DNA from 2 places in the Janthinobacterium breve genome. Region 1 is predicted to be linked to the other one. Evidence: predicted binding sites of a transcription regulator. Region 1 holds the regulator's gene; the other holds the start of a gene.

Region 1 (9,085 bases):
CGGACAGCGAAGGGGCGCGCTTTTCCGCGCGCAACCAATTGGCCGGGCTTGTGACGCGCGTGCAGACGGGCGCCGTCAACACGGAAGTGGTGCTGGACTTGCCGCGCGGCGGCACGATTGCCGCCATCATCACGAACCAGAGCAGCACCGACCTGGGTATCGAGATCGGCAGCAATGTGACGGCAATTTTCAAAGCGTCCAGCGTGATCCTGGGCGTGCCGGCTTAAACCCGAAGCAAGGACTAAGTTCAGGGGTCAGACCCCAGCTTTACGTTGCAGGCCTAATCCTTCAGCCTCGACAACCAATCGGCCGCCGCCGCCAGCGCCTGCCCGAGTTCCTGCGCCGTGTGCGCCAGCAGCGCCGGCACCTCGTCCAGGCGGCCCGCGTCGATGGCTTCCTCGGTGGCAAACGCGGCGCGGATCAGGCGCTTGGTGCCCAGGGTACCCACGGAACCGCGCACGCCGTGCAGGATGCGCGCCACGTCGCTGTGGCGGCCCGTTTGCAACGCTGTTTCGGCGTCGCGCACGGGCGTCATGCCCTTGTTCAGGGCGTCTTCCACCATGCGCCGCAGCACGCCGCGCCCCTTCGCATCGCGTCCCATCACGCGCATCAGCGGCGCCATGGAAAACACTTCCTCATCGGCAACAGGCGCCGGCTCGGTCGTCTGCACTTGGGGGCGCTTGGGCAGGTGGCGCAGGATGACTTCCATCATCTCTTCCACCACCACGGGCTTGGCGATGAAATCGCTGATGCCGGCCGTCATGCAGCGCTCGCGCTCGGACGCCAGCACGCCGGCCGTCATGGCGATCACGGGCAGGCTCAGACGCAGTTCCGTGCGGATGATATGGGTGGCGCTGAAACCGTCCATGACGGGCATCTGCATGTCCATCAGCACGATGTCGTAGCGCAGCGCTTCCGTGCGCAGCCGTTCCACGGCCTGCCAGCCGTCGCCCACCACGTCCAGGGTGGCGCCCATGTGCTCGAGGATGCCGCGCGCCACGGCCTGGTTCAAATGATTGTCTTCCACCAGCAGGAAATGCACGCCGGCCAGCTCCGTGCCCAGCGGCTGGCGCAGCATGCGCTGCTCGCCGCGGTCGTTCTTGGTGATCAGCGCCTGGTGCAGGGCATCGAACAGGCTCGATCCCGTGATCGGCTTCATCAGCACGACATCGGCCTCGGCGGCGCTGGAGATTTCTTCCAGGTGGTTGCGGGCGAAGGCGTTGACCATCACCACGATGGGCTGGCGCTGGCCGGTGGCCGCCTGGCGGATGGCCTTGGCCGTGGCCAGGCCATCCATGACGGGCATGTGCCAGTCGGCCAGCACCACGTCGTAGGGCTGCTGCTGCGCCAGGCGTTCGCGGTACAGTTCGATGGCGGCAAAGCCGGAGTCCACTTCATCGGCCAGCCAGCCCCACGCCTCGATCAGCTTGACGATCAGTTCGCGCGTGGTGCGGTTATCGTCGGCCACCAGCAGGCGCAACTGGCCCAGGGCCGGCATGCGCCGCGTTTCGGCCGGCTGCGCCAGCATGTCGAACGGCACGCTGAACCAGAAGCGGCTGCCCTTGCCTTCGCTGCTGGCGACGGCGATGTCGCCGCCCATCATGTGGATCAGCTGCTTGCTGATGGCCAGGCCCAGGCCCGTGCCGCCGAAGCGCCGCGTGATGCTCTGGTCGCCCTGTGAAAATGCGGAAAACAGTTGCTGTTGCTGCAATTCCGTCATGCCGATGCCCGTGTCGCGCACTTCGAAGCGCAGCCAGGCGCGCCCGTGCCCGCTCTCGGCCAGGCTGACGGCCACTACCACTTCGCCGCTCTCGGTGAACTTGATGGCATTGCCGGCCAGGTTGACGAGGACTTGCTGCAGGCGCTGGGCGTCGCCCACCAGGCGCCGCGGCACGTCGGGCTCGACGGCGATGGCCAGTTCCAGCTCCTTTTCGCCCGCATTCATGGTCATCGTCGTGGCCAGGGTATTCATCACTTCATCGAGGTCGAATTCGACGGGCGACAATTCCATGCGGCGCGCCTCGATCTTCGAATAGTCGAGCACGTCGTTGAGGATGCCCAGCAGCGACTGGCCCGCCACGCGCACCATGGTCAGATACTTGCGCTGTTCCGTATCGAGCCTGGTATTGCCCAGCAGATACACCATGCCCAGCACGGCATTGAGGGGCGTGCGGATTTCATGGCTCATGTTGGCCACGAAATCGCTCTTCGCGCGGTTGGCCGCCTCGGCCCGGTCGCGCTCCTGTTCCAGCTCCGCCGCGCGCGATTCGAGTTCCTGCTGCAGGCGGTCGCGTTCGCTCATCAGGCCGTTGAACGCTTCCGTCAGTTCGCCGATCTCGTCGCGCTGCTGCACCGGTACGGGGGTGAAACGGCTGCCGCTGGTGCGCAGGGCGAGCAGGGTGTCGCGCAGGCGCACCAGCGGCGACAGCAGGCGCACGGTGACCCAGCCCAGCACGGTAGCGGCCAGCAGCGAAGCGAGAATGCTCCACAGTACCAGCCGGTACAGCACACCATCGAACGGTTCGAAGGCATCCTCGACGGGCAGCGAGGCGGCCAGCAGCCAGTTCACGGACTTCAGGCGCTTGAAGCTGTTGACGGCCGTGACGCCGCGGCTGTTGGTGCTGACCATGCTGCCTTCACCATCTTCCTTCAGTAACTGTGTGGTCGTCAGGTTGGCGTTCGGCTTGCGCGGCTGCAGCAGCCGGCTGGTATCGGGGTGCAGCACGTAGCGCGGCGCGGCGTCGCGCGTGATGATGAAGTAATAGCCGCTCTTGCCGATCTTTTCCGTGCGCAGGCGGCCCAGCAGGTTATCCTTGTACAGGCGCAGCACGCCGATCACCACGCCCACCACCTGGCCGTTGGCGCCAAGCACGGGCGCCACCATCTGCACGATGGGCATGCCGCTCGATTTGCCCAGTATCGGTTCGGTGATCATGGGTTGACGCGTGCGCAAGACGGTCTGGAAATATTCGCGTTCGGCAACGTTGATGCCGGCGCGTCCCGTGACGAGGGGCATGTCGGCCACGACGGCGCCTTGCGCGTCGAGCACCAGCACGTCGTCGAACAGCACCAGCATCGAGCGGCGCGCATAGTATTCGCGCAATTGGGCGGGCTGGGCGATCAATTCCGGCGGCTGCTGCCTGGCCGTCAGCGTGACGATCTGCAGCAGCATGCCCAGCTTGTCGTCGAGCTCGGCAGCGGTGCGGGTGATCAGGGACGATTGCTGGCTCAGCAGTACTCTGGTGAAGTCGGCGCGCATGTGCTGCAACTGGATCATGGTGACCAGCGCGATCATGGCGATCGAGGTCAGGCTGGTGGCCAGCGCGACTTTTGCTTTAATGCCGAGAGGCTTCATGATTTCCTTTTCAGTACCGTGCGGCACAGGCGGCAGATAATGCTGTCAGGAATTTTCCTATCAATACATCAACTTGGCAAGCGGCGCCGCGCAAATTGCCCTCCCCGCATGGGCTTTTGACGATGTTGCCAGATAATTAAAGTCAGAACGTCGTTTATTCAGCGCAATTGCGGTGAAATTGGCACACGGCAACCGTGTATGCAGTAAACTCGTTATTGCATTTTCTAAAAGGTAACGACATGACTGAAGCGCTACTCACTCCCACCTTGCCCACAGTGAACGTGGAAGCGTTGCGTGCGCGATGCTCGACCTGCAGCATGCATCAATTGTGCCTGCCGATGGGCCTCGATGTGGGCGACATGGACAGGCTGGACCAGATCATCGGCCGCCGCCGCAAGATCGTGCGCGGCGCTTCGTTGTTCCGTATCGGCGACTCGTTCCAGAATCTGTACGCGATCCGCCTGGGGCACTTCAAGACGTACCAGATCAATCCGGGCGGCGAAGAGCAGGTGACGGGTTTCCAGATGGCCGGCGAACTGCTGGGCATGGACGCCATCAGCGCCGATCGCCACCACTGTAATGCGGTGGCGCTGGAAGACAGCGAAGTGTGTGAAATTCCGTTTTCCAGCCTGGAACAATTGCTGGGCAATATGCCGACCCTGCTGCGCCATTTCCACCGCATGATGAGCCAGGAAATCACGCGCGAGCAAAGCGTGATGCTGTTGCTGGGCAATATGCAGGCGACGCAGCGTTTTGCCGCCTTTATCGTCAACCTGGCCTCGCGCTATGAAGCGCGCGGCTATTCGGCCAGCAAATTTCAGCTGCGCATGTCGCGCGAGGAAATCGGCAATTACCTGGGGCTGACCATCGAGAGCGTCAGCCGTTTATTGTCGAAATTCAAGAAAGAAGGCTGGCTGCGCGTCTCCAACCGCGAGATCGAGATCTTGCAGCCGGCCAAGTTGAAAGCCATTACGGCCGGCACGGACGTCTGCAAGTAAGTCTTACAGCTCTTCATCGGCGTGCAGCGCGATGCTGCGCTGCAGGGGCCAGGTCCAGATGCCGGACAGGCGCCACTCGCGTTTGTCGTTTTCCACCAGCACTTGCCAGCGGCTGCGCTCGAGCATCGGCAGCGCTACCGAGAAGTTGCCGGCCGCATCGGGCTGCACCAGCAGCTTGATATCCTTTTCCGGCAAGGTCGCATGCGCCAGGTGCAGCTGCAGCGGACCCTGGTAAGCCTTGCCGAAGCTGTGCACGGAACCGCTGAGGCGCGCTGACGCCACATCATAGGACAGGCTGGTATCCATCGCCAGGTCGCTGGCGATCGTATCGCGCCGCAAGTCCTGGTTGATCGCCTTGCCCTGCTTGTAATAATCACCCACCACCAGCGCATCGGGCTGCGTAAACGCGATATACGCCATGCAGCTGCCGACGACCACGGACAGGCCGGGACCGATCATCAGCAGCCAAGGCCAGCGATGCTTGTACCACGGTGCAACGGGGGCTTGCAGCTTGAGACTGTCGGACATGGTATTTCTCCTGATTAATTGGCCAATCCCCATCCGGGGACTGGCCTTCCTACAACTTCGTGGCGGCGGCGAGGGCACCCGGTCCCCGTCCGCCTTTCCTTGTTAGCGCGGCACGATGAATACCGCGCTTTCACGCACATGCAGCGATGGGTCGTCCAGCGAGTGCAATTCGATGGCAATCTTGTTCGAGCCCTTCTCGCCGACGCCGTGCGGCACGCGCAGGCGGATAGGCCAGCCCAGCGTTTCCGTTGGCTGCAAGGTCACCTCTTCGCGCGTCAGCAAGGTCAGACCCGGCAAGCCGGAAGCGCTGATCTTGAAGTGCTGGGTTTGCTCCGAAGTGTTCATGATCTGCAGACGGTAAACGTTCTCGATCATGCCGTCTTCCACTTCGCGTCCCATCGAACCGCGGTCGCGGATGACGTCCATTTTCAGGGGCGTGCGCAGGGCCAGCGAAGTACACACGGCGATGATGATCAGGGCCAGGATGGAGGTGTAGATCAGCACGCGCGGACGCATGGCGCGCTGGCGTATCTGCTTCGAACTGAAGTTGTTTTCCATCGCATGGTCGGTACTGTAGCGTACCAGTCCCCGTGGCCGCTCGACCTTGTCCATCACGCTGTTGCAGGCATCGACGCAGGCGGCGCAGCCGATGCATTCATACTGAAGGCCGTTGCGGATATCGATGCCGGTCGGACACACCTGCACGCACAGGGTGCAGTCGATGCAGTCGCCCAGCTTGTCGTTGTTGCCGGCCTTCTTACTGATGGCGCCACGCGGTTCGCCGCGCTTGGTATCGTAGGTGATGATCAGGGTGTCCTGGTCGAACATGGCGCTCTGGAAGCGCGCGTAGGGGCACATGTATTTGCACACCTGCTCGCGCAGCCAGCCCGCGTTGCCGTAGGTTGCCAGGCTGTAGAACAAGACCCAGAACCATTCCCAGGGACCGAAATTGAGGGTGGTCACCGCCTGCGCCAGGTCCTTGATCGGCGTGAAGTAGCCGACAAAGGTAAAGCCCGTCCACAGGGCGATGGCGCCCCACACCAGGTGCTTGGCCGTCTTCTTGAAGGCCTTGCGCACGGAGGGGCCCTGCTTGTCGAGGGCCATGCGCGCGCTGCGCGTGCCCTCGATGCGGCGTTCGACCCACAGGAAGATTTCCGTGTATACCGTTTGCGGGCAAGAGAACCCGCACCACACCCGCCCGGCGATGGCCGTGACGAGGAACAACAAATACGCACAGATGATCAGCAGGGCCGCCAGATAGATGAAATCCTGGGGCCAAAGCACGACGCCGAAAATGTAGAACTTGCGCGTGGTCAAATCGAACAGCAGGGCTTGCCTGCCATTCCAGGTCAACCACGGCAAGCCGTAGAACGCCAGCTGGGTAAGCCATACGCATACCCATCGCCAGGTAGCGTAGCGTCCTTTGGCCTCGCGAGGGTAGATTTGCTCGCGGGCCGCATACATCTTGATGACTTGAGGTTCCATTACGTCATTTCACGGGCGTCTGGGGATTTGACAGGCTCCAGACATAGGCCGACAACACATGTACCTTGGACTCGCCGAGGAAATCGCTGAAAGCCGGCATGGTGTTGTTGCGTCCCTTGCGGATGGTTTCCATGATGGTATCAGCACTGCCGCCGTACAGCCAGATCTTGTCCGTCAGGTTCGGCGAACCCAGCATCGGGTTGCCCTTCGCATCGGCGCCATGACAGGCCATGCAGGCGCCGAACTTGGCCTTGCCCAGCACCGACTTGACGGGGTCCGAGGTGGAACCGGACAGGCTCAGCACATAATGGGCCACGTTCTCGACATCCTTTTCGGAGCCCAGGGCGGCGCCCATCGGTGGCATCTGGCCATTGCGACCGTGCATGATGGTGGTCTTGATGATGTCAGGTTCGCCGCCATACAGCCAGTCCTTGTCGGTCAGGTTGGGGAAGCCCTTGTTGCCGCGCGCATCCGAACCGTGGCATTGCGCGCAGTAGGTCAGGAACAAACGCTGGCCGATGGCTTGCGCCTGCGGATCGGCCGCCACCGTCTTCAAGTCCTGGCTCAGGTACTTGTTGAACAGGGGGCCGTAGTCGGCTTCCGCCTTCTTCAGCTCTTCCTCGTACTGGCCCGTCGATTTCCAGCCCAGGCTGCCGGCATAGTTGCCCAGGCCCGGGTACAGGAACAGATACGCCAGAGCGAAGACGATGGTGATGTAGAACAACCACATCCACCAGCGCGGCATTGGCGTGTTGAGTTCCTTCAAGTCCTCGTCCCAGACGTGGCCCGTGGTGCCGTCGGCAGGTGCGCCCTCGACCACTTTGATTTTCGACTGCGAGTACAGCAGCACGCCGCAGCCGATGATGCCCAGCAGGGACAGCACGATGATGTAGATATTCCAGAAGCCATTGGTAAAGTCAGCCATGGTTGCGCTCCCCTTGTGCCGGCGCGGCATCGGCCGCGTAGTCGAGCGCCTCGTCGTCGAACGGCAGGCGCGCCGCCGCGTCGAAGTCGCTGTTGCTGCGGCTGAAAGTCCACCACAGGATGCCTACGAACGTCGTAAAGGAAACCACCGTCATGACGCTGCTGGCGCTGTCAAACAGGTTTTCGATTGCCATGCTAATTCCTTGTTTTGATTAATGTACCGAGGCCTTGCAGATAGGCGACCAGGGCGTCTTCTTCCGTCTTGTCCTGCAGCTGCGCCGGGCCGGCGGTGATTTCCGCATCGCTGTACGGCTGTCCCAGGCGTTTCAGGGCGCGCATCTTCGGCATGATGTCGTCAGGCACCAGCTTGGTCTTCGCCAGCCATGGGTAGGCCGGCATGTTCGACTCGGGCACCACGTCGCGCGGGTTGTTCAAGTGCGTGCGGTGCCATTCATCGCTGTAGCGGGCGCCCACGCGGGCCAGATCCGGCCCCGTGCGCTTGGAACCCCACTGGAACGGACGGTCATACACGAACTCGCCAGCGACCGAATAGTGGCCATAGCGTTCCGTTTCCGCGCGCAGCGGACGCACCATCTGCGAGTGGCAGTTGTAGCAGCCTTCGCGCACGTAAATGTCGCGGCCCGCCAGGCGCAGCGGCGAATACGGCTTCAGGCCAGCGACCGGTTCCGTCGTGCTCTTCTGGAAGAACAGGGGAATGATCTCGACGGCGCCGCCGATGCTGATCACTACCGTGACCAGGGCAATCAGCAGCCAGGGGTTTCTCTCAATCCATGCATGTGAAAATTTCATTTGCTTTTGCTCCTATCAGGCGTGCGCCGCGTTCAATTCCGGAATGCGGGCGACGGGGAGTTTGCTGCCGCGCAAGGTCATCCAGGTGTTGTAGCCCATGATGCACATACCCGACAGGTACAGCAGGCCACCGGCCACGCGCACCACGTAGTACGGATATGTTGCTTTCACGCTTTCGACAAAGGTGTAGGTCAGTGTGCCGTCCGGATTGACCGCGCGCCACATCAGGCCCTGCATCACGCCGGCGATCCACATTGCCGCGATGTACAGCACGATGCCGATGGTGGCCACCCAGAAGTGCACGTCGACCAGGCGCGTGCTGTGCATCTGCGTGCGGCCCGCCAGGCGTGGCAGCAGATAGTAGATCGAACCCATGGTGATGAAGCCCACCCAGCCCAGGGCGCCCGCATGTACGTGGGCAACGGTCCAGTCGGTGTAGTGCGACAGCGAGTTGATGGTCTTGATCGACATCATCGGACCTTCGAAGGTGGCGATGCCGTAGAACGACAGCGAGACGATCATGAATTTCAGGATCGGATCGGTGCGCAGCTTGTGCCAGGCGCCCGACAGGGTCATGATGCCGTTGATCATGCCGCCCCAGCTTGGTGCCAGCAGGACCAGCGAGAAGACCATGCCGATCGATTGCGTCCAGTCAGGCAATGCCGTGTAGTGCAGGTGATGCGGGCCGGCCCACATGTAGGTGAAGATCAGCGCCCAGAAGTGGACGATGGACAGGCGGTACGAGTACACGGGGCGCTCTGCCTGTTTCGGGATGAAGTAGTAGACCATGCCCAGGTAGCCGGCGGTCAGGATGAAACCCACCGCGTTATGGCCGTACCACCACTGGATCATGGCGTCCTGCACGCCCGCATAGGCGGAATACGACTTGGTGAACGAGGCTGGCATGACGGCGCCATTGACCACGTGCAAAATCGTCACGGCCAGGATGTAGGCGCCGAAGAACCAGTTGGCCACGTAGATGTGC
Region 2 (9,085 bases), on a different contig from region 1:
AGGTGGCCTTGCCCGTGCTGGCCAGCGAACGCCTGCACGGTGCCGCAGCGCTGGGACTGCTGATGGGCGCGCACGGCGCCGGCACCCTGGCCGGCATGCTGGCCTCCAGCCTGGGCGGCGCCTGGCTGCGCCGGCGTTTCGGCGCCACCCTGCTGCTCGTCGACGCGGTGGTGGGCTGCCTGCTGATGGTGCTGGGGCAAATCAGCACAGCCTGGCAAGGCGCAGCCTTGCTGGCCGTCACAGGCATGCTGGGTGGCTACTTGCAGGTCGCCATCTTTACGTGGATACAGCGGCGCGTGGCACCCGCCATGCTGGGCCGGGCCATGGCCCTGTTCATGGGCATCTTCCTGGGCTTGGCCCCCCTGTCGGCGGCGGCAACGGGCGCGCTGCTACGCCACCTGAGCGTGGGTGAGCTGTTCTGCAGCGGCGGCGCCCTGCTGCTGGCGGCAGCCGTGGCGGCGGCACTCTTCACCACCATCCCGCGCATCGCCGGAGCAGAAACGATTTGAACGAACAATAGCATAAATACAACATGGACAAGACACGACAAACAACATTGAAGGCACACTACCGGCAACAGCCACCGCCGCTGGGCATCATCGCCCTGCGGCACCTGCCCAGCGGACGGACCTTGCTCGAATGCAGCCGTAACGCGCCCGGCATGCTGAACCGGCACCGCTTCGAACTGAACCTGGGCAAACACCGCAATGCTCTGCTGCAGGCGGACTGGCGGCGCGACGGCGCGGCGGCCTTTTCCTGCGAGATCATCGACACCGTCAGGCTGCCCGACGATCCCGCCTTCGATGCGGATGCCGAGCTGGCCGCCCTGCTGGCCCTGCACCGCGCACAGTGGCTGGAACAGGGGCAGCCACTGTATTGAGCAGGTTTGCTTTACACTTGCGCACTCAAGCACTGCGCAGTCAACATAAAGAAAACCATGAACGATCACACTCCCCCGTCGCCGGACAGCGATGGCGCGCTGGACTTTTTCCTGCGCCTGGCGCGCGCCCAGGCACTCATCGTGCGCCGCTTCGACAGCGCCCTGGGCAATGTGCATGGTCTGAGCTTCAGCGACTATCAATTGCTGTATCAGCTGCAGCGCGCACCCGGTGCGCGCCTGCGCCGCATCGACTTGGCCGAACGCCTGGCGTTGACGGCCTCGGGCGTCACGCGCTCCTTGATGCCGCTGGAAAAAATCGGCTTGGTGGTGCGCCAGGCCGATGTGCGCGACGCGCGCGTGGGCTATGCCGTGCTGACTGCCGCCGGCCAGGAATTGCTGGGACATGCCAGCGCCACCGCGCATGCGGTGGGCCGCGAATTGCTGCAGGACGCCCCGGCAGAGCAGCTGGCAGCGCTATCGGCCATCCTGGGCAGGCTGGCCGGCTGACACCGCCAACCCCCGCCGCCGCTTACACGAGCGCCAGCTTGCGCAAGCGCCGTGTCGACTGCCAGTGTTCCACGCCCACTTCGGCGCGCACCGCCGCGCAGGCGGCCAGCAGCCTGGCGATGCCCGTCTCGTCGAGTCCCGCGTTGAGGGTCAGCCGCACGAGGGCGCGGTTCTTCGCCGTTGCCGGGGCGCAGAACATGGCGCCGTAAATGCCATGCCGCTCCAGCGCCTGGCGCAGGGCCAGGGTGGCCGGTTCGCCACCCGCTTCCAGCGCCACGATCTGTTCCGTGCCGTCGCTGACGTTGTAGCCGAGCGCGCTCAAACCCTCGCGCACCTGCACCGTGTGGCGCCGCAAAATGGCGCGGCGCGCGTCGGCGGCCATGATGAAATCGAGCGCCGCGTCCAGCCATGCCAGCTCGTGCGCCAGCAGGCAGGAGCTGAAGATGGCAGGACGCGATTCAGACAAGAAATATCCCTTGAAGCGGCTGGAACAACTGATGAAACCGGCGCGTCCCGCGAAGGCCTTGGCCAGCGACGCCGTGCGGAAATGCACGCGGTGGCCCAGGCCCCAGGCTTCCACCAGGCCCGCGCCTTGCGGACCATGCGTGCCCAGCGAGTGGGACTCGTCGACCACCACCACGCAGTCGCTGCGCTCGGCAATGTCCAGCAGTTCCAGCAGCGGCGCCAGGCTGCCGTTGGTACTGTACAGGGCATCGACGACGATCACGCCGCGGCCATGTTTTTCCACTTGCCGCCGCAGGTGCGCCATGTCATTGTGCAAGAAGGCGACGGCCTGGGCCTGCGCCGACAGCACGCCTTCCCACAGCGAGGCATGGGCCTGCATGTCCAGGTAGACGGGGATGCCGGGGCCGGCGATACACTGCAGCAAGCCGACATTGGCCGCCATGCCGGACTGCGCCAGAATGCCGTCCTCGCAGCCCATGAAGCGGGCCAGCCGGCTTTCCAGCCGATGCTGTTCGCTGCCTTCCTGCAAGTACACGGCCGACATCAGCATGCCGCCCGCGTTCGCCTGCAGGGAAGCCACCTGGGCCGCCACCAGCGCCGGCTCGGCGGCGATGGAAAGATAGTCATTACCCGCCAGAAAAATGGCATGGGCGGGTGTCGGTTGCCAGGCGTGGGGATGCTGGCCACCCAGCAGTTTTTCAATGCGCGTGACGTGATGCGCATCCATGCGCCGCACGATGTAGTCGGGCAGGCAATGTTCGGCGCGGGCGAAGGATGGGGCGTGCAGGCTGGTAGCGATAGTCATGGTTTTTCTCCTGGGGAAAGGTTTGCTGCGGATTAAAGCCTTGACCGTGTTGCCAACTCATCCATTGACGTATATCAATGTCCGGCGAGATAACCGTACAAGCAAGAAAAATTACGCGATGATAATGTTCTGAAGAGAATCAAGGCAGAGTCATGACGCAGCAATGGCAAGGAGGATGGACACACTGGCGCAGGCGCCTGCTCCATTCGCTGCTACATGAACGCGTGCCGCATGAAAACCTGGCCAGCCGCGTCGCCATGCTGGCCGCCGTGGGCACGGTGGCCATGCCGCTGTACTACCTGCTGTGGCAATTTTTTTTCCCACAAGCCTATGAAAACCTGACCCTGCGCCTGACGGGCGTGGGCATCTGCGTGGCCGGCTTGTTTGCGCGCCGCTTCTCGGTCCGCTGGCTGTCGCGCTACCTGCTGTTCGCGCTCAGCTACATCCTGCCCTTCTTCTTTACCTTCATGTTTCTGATGAATCACGCCTCGTCCATCTGGAGCCAGTCGCTGCTGATCGGCCTGGTGGTGCTGTTTCATTTCGACACGGGACTGGCCTGCCGCGCCTACCTGATCGGCACGGGTGCCGCCTGCTTGGCCGTCATCCTGCAAGGGGAAGGCGCCTACCTGCTGCAGCCTGAAGTGCTGCAGCAATTGCCCGTGCACTGGTTCACCATCGCCGCGCTGTCCGTGGTGAAAGTGGGCAGCAAAGTACTGGAACGGGAACGGCTGGCGGGCATGGCGGCCGGGCTCGGTTCCGTGGCGCACGAACTGCGCACGCCGCTGACCAGCGTGGAAGCGAATGTGCGGGGCATGCGCCGGCTGCTGCCGCAGCTGGCTGGCCAGGCGGACGACATACCGCCGCTGCAGGATGCCCTGTCGCGTATCCAGTTCGAAGTGCGCCACATGCAACACATGATCGACTTGTTCCTGATGAGCGCCAGTGCCGTGAACCGCAACCTGCAGCCCAGCCAGTCGCTCTCGATGCTGGCGATGGTGAACGCCGTGCTCAAACGCTACCCGTTTACCGGCAAGCTGCAGCGGGCCAGCGTCACGGTGGACGTGCGCACCGACTTCCAGTTCGCCGGCCAGGACGAACTGTGCGTGGTGATCCTGCTGAACCTGCTGAGAAATGCGCTGAAAGCCATCCAGCGGGCCGGCAAGGGCCGCGTGCGCATCATCATCGACGGCGCCCGCCCTGTGCCCAGGCTGCTGTTCATCGACACGGGCTGCGGCATCGCGCCGGCCCGCCTGCCGTTGATCTTCGAGCGTTTTTATTCCTATCCCGTGCATAACGGCAGCGGCATCGGCCTGGCACTGTGCCGGCAGATCGTCACCGCCTGGCAAGCGCGCATCCGCTGCGTATCGCGCGAGCATGCCTATGCGATCTTCATCCTGGAATTTCCCCAACCCCTGCCTGCCCGCTTCCAACCCTCTTCTCCCGCAAGGTGACGCATGCAACTGCCCGTCTACACCCATCCGACCCTGACCGTATTGATCGACGACAGCGATTCCTTCCTGAAAAGCCTGGCGTTCCAGCTCGATCCCGGCCTGGCGCGCAAGACTTTCCACGACACCAGCAGCGCGCTGCACTGGTTGCGCCACAGCACGCAACTGGGCGAAACGCCACTGCACGTCAATTTCGACACGCAAAACCTGCCGCCCGACCAGTGCAACGTGGCGCTCGATCTCGAACGCATCTGGCGCATCAGCGGCCAGGCGCAGCGCTTTGCCGTACCGTCCGTGCTGGTGGTCGATTATTCGATGCCGCAAATGAATGGCCTGGAATTCTGCCAGGCCGTGCGCGACTTGCCGTGCAAGAAGATTTTATTTACAGGGGCGGCCGATGAAAAAGTGGCCGTGACAGCCTTCAACCGGGGCTTGATCGACCGCTACATCAAGAAGAGCGACGACGATGCGCTCGATATCCTGGAACAGGAAATCCATGCCCTGCAACGCGAATTCTTCCTGCAGCAGTCGGACACCGTGCGCGACTTGCTATTGCTGCACGACTACAGTTTCCTGCAAGACGAAGCCCTGGCTACCGTCGTGCACGAGCTGTGCCGGCGCCATGGCTTCGTCGAGTTTTACATCTTTCCCAATCCCAGCGGCATCCTGTTCTTCACGCGCGATGGCCACGCCAAGCTGATGATCATCGAGACGGAACGCAGCCTGCACACGCAGTACGAAATGGCGCGCGACAGCGACGCACCGGAATCCTTGCTGCTGGCCCTGCTGGAAATGCGCGTGATCCCGTATTTTTCGGACGCCGACAGCGATGGCATGTATGCGGCGCACATCGGCGAAAACTGGTTCCGCTACTGCGCCGCGCCCACCATCTGCCTGGGCCGCGTGACATATTTCTGGGCCCTGTTCGACGTGCCGGCGCACCAGCTGGGGCAGCCAGTCATGTCCTACGCGCAATTTCTGCGCGCGGGCGCGGGCGACAGCGTCAACGCGTAGTTGGCAACTTAGCCTTCCCGCAGCGTTTGCAGCGGCGGATGTTTCAAGACATTGCGCAAGCCCAGCCAGCCGCCGGCGATCGCGCACAGGGCGCCGGCCAGCAGGCCGAAGGCCCACACGCCCGGCGCGAAGCTCCAGGCGAACTTGAACTGGTAGGTGGCCAGGGCCCAGCCCATGGCAGCCGCGCCCGTCGCCGCCAGCAAGCCGGCCAGCGCGCCGACGAGCGAAAATTCGATCAGCTGCGCCTGCGCCAGCTGGCGCCGCGTGGCGCCCAGCGCGCGCAGCAGGCCCGCTTCGCGCGTGCGCTCGTCCTGCGAGCCCATCAAGGCCGCATACAGCACCAGCAAGCCCGACGCCAGGGTAAAGGCGAAGAGGAATTCGACGGCCGTGACCACCTGGTCCAGCACGCCCTGAATTTGCTTGAGCACGCCACCCACGTCCACCACCGTCAGGTTCGGATAGTCGCGCAGCAAGGCATTGCCCAGGTCCGCCTGCGCGGGCGGCAGGTGGAAGGCCGTGATCCACGTCTGCGGCGTGTCCGCCATGGCGGCCGGGTTGATGATGACAAAGAAATTGACGCGCATCGAACCCCATTCCAGCTTGCGCAGGCTGGTAATGGCCGCTTCCACGGGCTGGCCGGCGATGTCGAAGCGCAGCTTGTCGCCCAGTTTCAGTTTCAATGTCTTGGCGATGCCCTCTTCCACCGATGCTTCTGCCGGCGCACCGGGCGCATTGCTGAACCATTTGCCGGCGACCAGCTTGTTTTCCTCCTGCATGCTGGCCATCGTCGACAGGTTGAATTCGCGGTCGGCCAGGCCTTTGGCGCGGTCGTCCTCGTAGGTGGTTTCCGTGATGGCGTTGCCATTCACGGCCACCAGGCGCCCGCGTATCATCGGATACAAAGGCGCATTGGCCACGCCGGCCTGCGCCAGGCGCGCGGCGATCGGGTCTTTTTGCTCGGGCAGGATATTGATCATGAAGCGGTTCGGCGCGTCCGGCGGCGTGGCATTGCGCCAGGCCACCATCAAGTCGCCGCGCACCATCGTCAGCAGCAGCAAGGCCATCAGGCCCAAGGCCAGCGACACCACCTGGATCACGGTGGCGCCCGGACGCCGCTGCAATGACGTGACGGCGAAGCGCCAGCCCTGATGGTTGAAAACGCCGCGCAAGGATTTCAGCGACTTGATGCCCAGCCAGCCGGCCAGGCCGAACAGCGCGAAGCCGCCCAGGAAGCCGGCCGCCGTCAGCAGCGCCAGTTTCACATCGCCCGCCTGCCACAAGAGCAGCACGACGAAGGCGGCGATGCCCAGGCCATACGTGGCCAGGGCCAGCGCCTGCGGCGGCTCCTGTTCGCGGCGGATCACCCGATTATGGGGAACATTGCGCAACTGCAAAATCGGCGGCAGGGCAAAGCCCAGTAGTAATAACATGCCGGTGGCCACGCCCTGCAGGGCGGGCAGCATGGAAACGGGCGGCAAATCGCTCTGCACCAGCTTGCCCAACAGCTCCAGCAGCACCAGGTGGCCGCCGAAGCCCACCATCACGCCGACCACGCTGCCGGCCAGGCCCACCAATAAAAACTCGATCACGTACATGGCCGTGACCTGGTTTTGCGTCAAGCCCAGGCAGCGCAGCATGGCGCAGGCATCCAGGTGGCGCAGCATGAAGCGGCGCGCCGCCATGGCCACGGCGACAGCGGCCAGCATGGCCGACAGCAAGCCGACCAGCGAAAGAAAACGGTCGGCGCGGTCCAAGGTCGATTGCATCTGCGGGCTGCCCGATTCCAGCGATTCGATGCGCACGCCCTTGATGGCCTGCGTCTTGATCTGGCTTTCCAGCCAGGCTTGATATTGCGCAAGCTCGGCCGCCTTGGCCGGCGACGCCGACAGCAGCAAGCGGTAAGACACGCGCGAGCCGTTCTGCACCAGCGCCGTGGCCGCCAGGTCGGACAGGGGCAGCATCACGCGCGGGGCGAAGTTCAAAAAGGAGGCGCCCCGGTCCGGTTCGCTGGCGATCAGTTGCGTGACCGTAAAGGCCTTGTCGCCCAGTGTCACGGTGTCGCCCAGCTTGGCGTTCAGGCTGGACAGAATTGCCGCATCGACCCACAGGGTGCCCGGCGCGGGCACCTGGCTGGTCGGCTGACCGACGGCATCCTGCGCCTCGCTGGTGCTGGTCGTGATTTTCAGCTTGCCGCGCTGCGGGTAGCCGGGCGAGACGGCCTTGATGGACGCCAGTTGCGAGCTCGATTGCTCGCCCGCTCCCGCCTGCGCCATGCTGGGGAAGGTCACCGTGTCGGCCAAAGTAAAACCGCGCTTCTGCGCTTCGGCGCGCCAGGCCGCATTGACGGGCTGGTCGGCGCTGATGACCAGGTCGGCCCCCAGCAACTGGTGCGCATCGCGGTTCAGGCCCGCACGCAGGCGGTCGACGAAGAAGCCCACGGCCGACAGGGCCGCCACGGCCACGATCAGCGCGACGAGCAAGAAACGCAGTTGCCCGGCGCGCCAGTCGCGGCCGGTCATTTTCAGGGAGAGGCGGAGCATGGGCGGCGGGTCTTTATAAACGTGGTTAGTGATGCGTTACTGCGCTATGCCGTGGGCGGCGGCGTGCTGCGCGAAATACGCATCGACGGTGGCGAGGAAGGCGTCTTTTTGCGCCTGCGGCAGGAAGGCGGCGATGAAACCGTTGCGCGCCAGGCGCTGCGCGTGGGACAGGCCCAGCGGCAAGGCATCGAAAATGGCGTCGAAATTGTCGTTCATGTAGCCGCCGAAGTAGGCGGGATCGTCCGAGTTCACCGTCACCAGCAGGCCGGCGTCGAGCAGTTGCACCAGGTTATGGTCATGCATCTGGTCAAACACGCGCAGCTTGGTGTTCGACAACGGGCAGACGGTCAGCGCGATTTGTTCGCGCGCCAGGCGGGCCGTCAGTTCCGCGTCTTCCAGGCAGCGCACGCCATGGTCGATGCGTTCGACGTGCAAGTCGTCGAGCGCCGTGCGGATGTAGGCCGGCGGACCTTCCTCGCCCGCGTGGGCCACCAGGTGCAGGCCCAGCTCGCGGCAACGGGCAAACACGCGCGAGAATTTCTCGGGCGGGTTGCCCACTTCCGAGGAATCGAGGCCGATGCCGATGAATTTGTCGCGGTGCGGCAAGGCGTCTGCCAGAGTGTCGAAGGCTTCTTCCTCGCTCAGGTGGCGCAGGAAACACAGGATCAGGGCCGCGCTGACGGGGCTGTCCTGGCAAGCGCGGTGAATACCATTCACAACATCAGCCATCGCCACGCCGCGCGCCGTGTGCGTTTGCGGGTCGAAGAAGATTTCCGTGTGCAGCACGTTATCGGCTTCGGCGCGGCGCAGATAGGCTTGCGTCATGTCATAGAAATCCTGCTCTTTCAAGAGCACGCTTGCGCCAGCGTAATAAATGTCGAGAAAAGACTGCAAATCCGTAAAAGCATAGGCGCTGCGCAAGTGTTCCACCGATTCATAGCCGAGCGGCACGCCATTGCGCGCTGCCAGTGCGAAAATCAGTTCTGGCTCCAGCGAGCCTTCGATATGGATATGCAGTTCGGCCTTCGGCATGCCGCGGACGATCGCGCGCAATTGGGGGTTCATCATGGGTGTTCCTTATAGGGTGACGATAAAAGTGCTGGCACGCGCACGCGCGGCGCGCAGGGCCATCAGACATGCAGGCATCTTAGCGCAAGATGGCCGGCCTCACCGGCGCCCGGCCGCCATGGCACTGGCAGCGGCGGCCGCATGGCCGGTACCGGCACGCGCTGGCGAATTGTCGTATGATGGTTTAAAAGGTACAAAAAAGTTCATTGAAATCGATGAAAAATTTGATGATTTATCCAATTAAATCAACAATTTACAAACAAGTATTAAGGATATGCTGACATATCTTTTGACTTCCTGATCCTTTAGAGCAATAATTAATTTCATGGGGTAAAGGTAGGTGCAATAAGCGCTATCA

Evidence for each region. Region 1 encodes FNR, which switches genes on or off when oxygen is low (the NO sensors DNR and NnrR bind a similar motif). Its sites were predicted from a motif close to TTGATNNNNATCAA; they were not measured.
Region 2: a site for FNR is predicted at 2,722-2,735, ahead of cqsA (alpha-hydroxyketone-type quorum-sensing autoinducer synthase). Genes of this name have one in related genera too.

The regions. Positions count from the first base shown of each region.
Region 1 covers NZ_JBNYXY010000011.1:230,928-240,012, forward strand. Annotated here, with positions in the region: gene ACQ4W0_RS23175 (TOBE domain-containing protein) at 1-227, shown strand, start outside; gene ACQ4W0_RS23180 (response regulator) at 281-3,355, opposite strand; gene fnr (fumarate/nitrate reduction transcriptional regulator Fnr) at 3,595-4,353, shown strand; gene ACQ4W0_RS23190 (FixH family protein) at 4,357-4,881, opposite strand; gene ccoG (cytochrome c oxidase accessory protein CcoG) at 4,984-6,366, opposite strand; gene ccoP (cytochrome-c oxidase, cbb3-type subunit III) at 6,371-7,291, opposite strand; gene ACQ4W0_RS23205 (cbb3-type cytochrome oxidase subunit 3) at 7,284-7,484, opposite strand; gene ccoO (cytochrome-c oxidase, cbb3-type subunit II) at 7,486-8,100, opposite strand; gene ccoN (cytochrome-c oxidase, cbb3-type subunit I) at 8,116-9,085, opposite strand, start outside.
Region 2 covers NZ_JBNYXY010000003.1:216,556-225,640, forward strand. Annotated here, with positions in the region: gene ACQ4W0_RS06390 (MFS transporter) at 1-509, shown strand, start outside; gene ACQ4W0_RS06395 (GIY-YIG nuclease family protein) at 533-880, shown strand; gene ACQ4W0_RS06400 (MarR family winged helix-turn-helix transcriptional regulator) at 938-1,387, shown strand; gene cqsA (alpha-hydroxyketone-type quorum-sensing autoinducer synthase) at 1,410-2,657, opposite strand; gene ACQ4W0_RS06410 (sensor histidine kinase) at 2,810-4,108, shown strand; gene ACQ4W0_RS06415 (response regulator) at 4,112-5,119, shown strand; gene ACQ4W0_RS06420 (ABC transporter permease) at 5,128-7,659, opposite strand; gene ACQ4W0_RS06425 (adenosine deaminase) at 7,696-8,727, opposite strand; gene ACQ4W0_RS06430 (hypothetical protein) at 8,726-8,971, shown strand.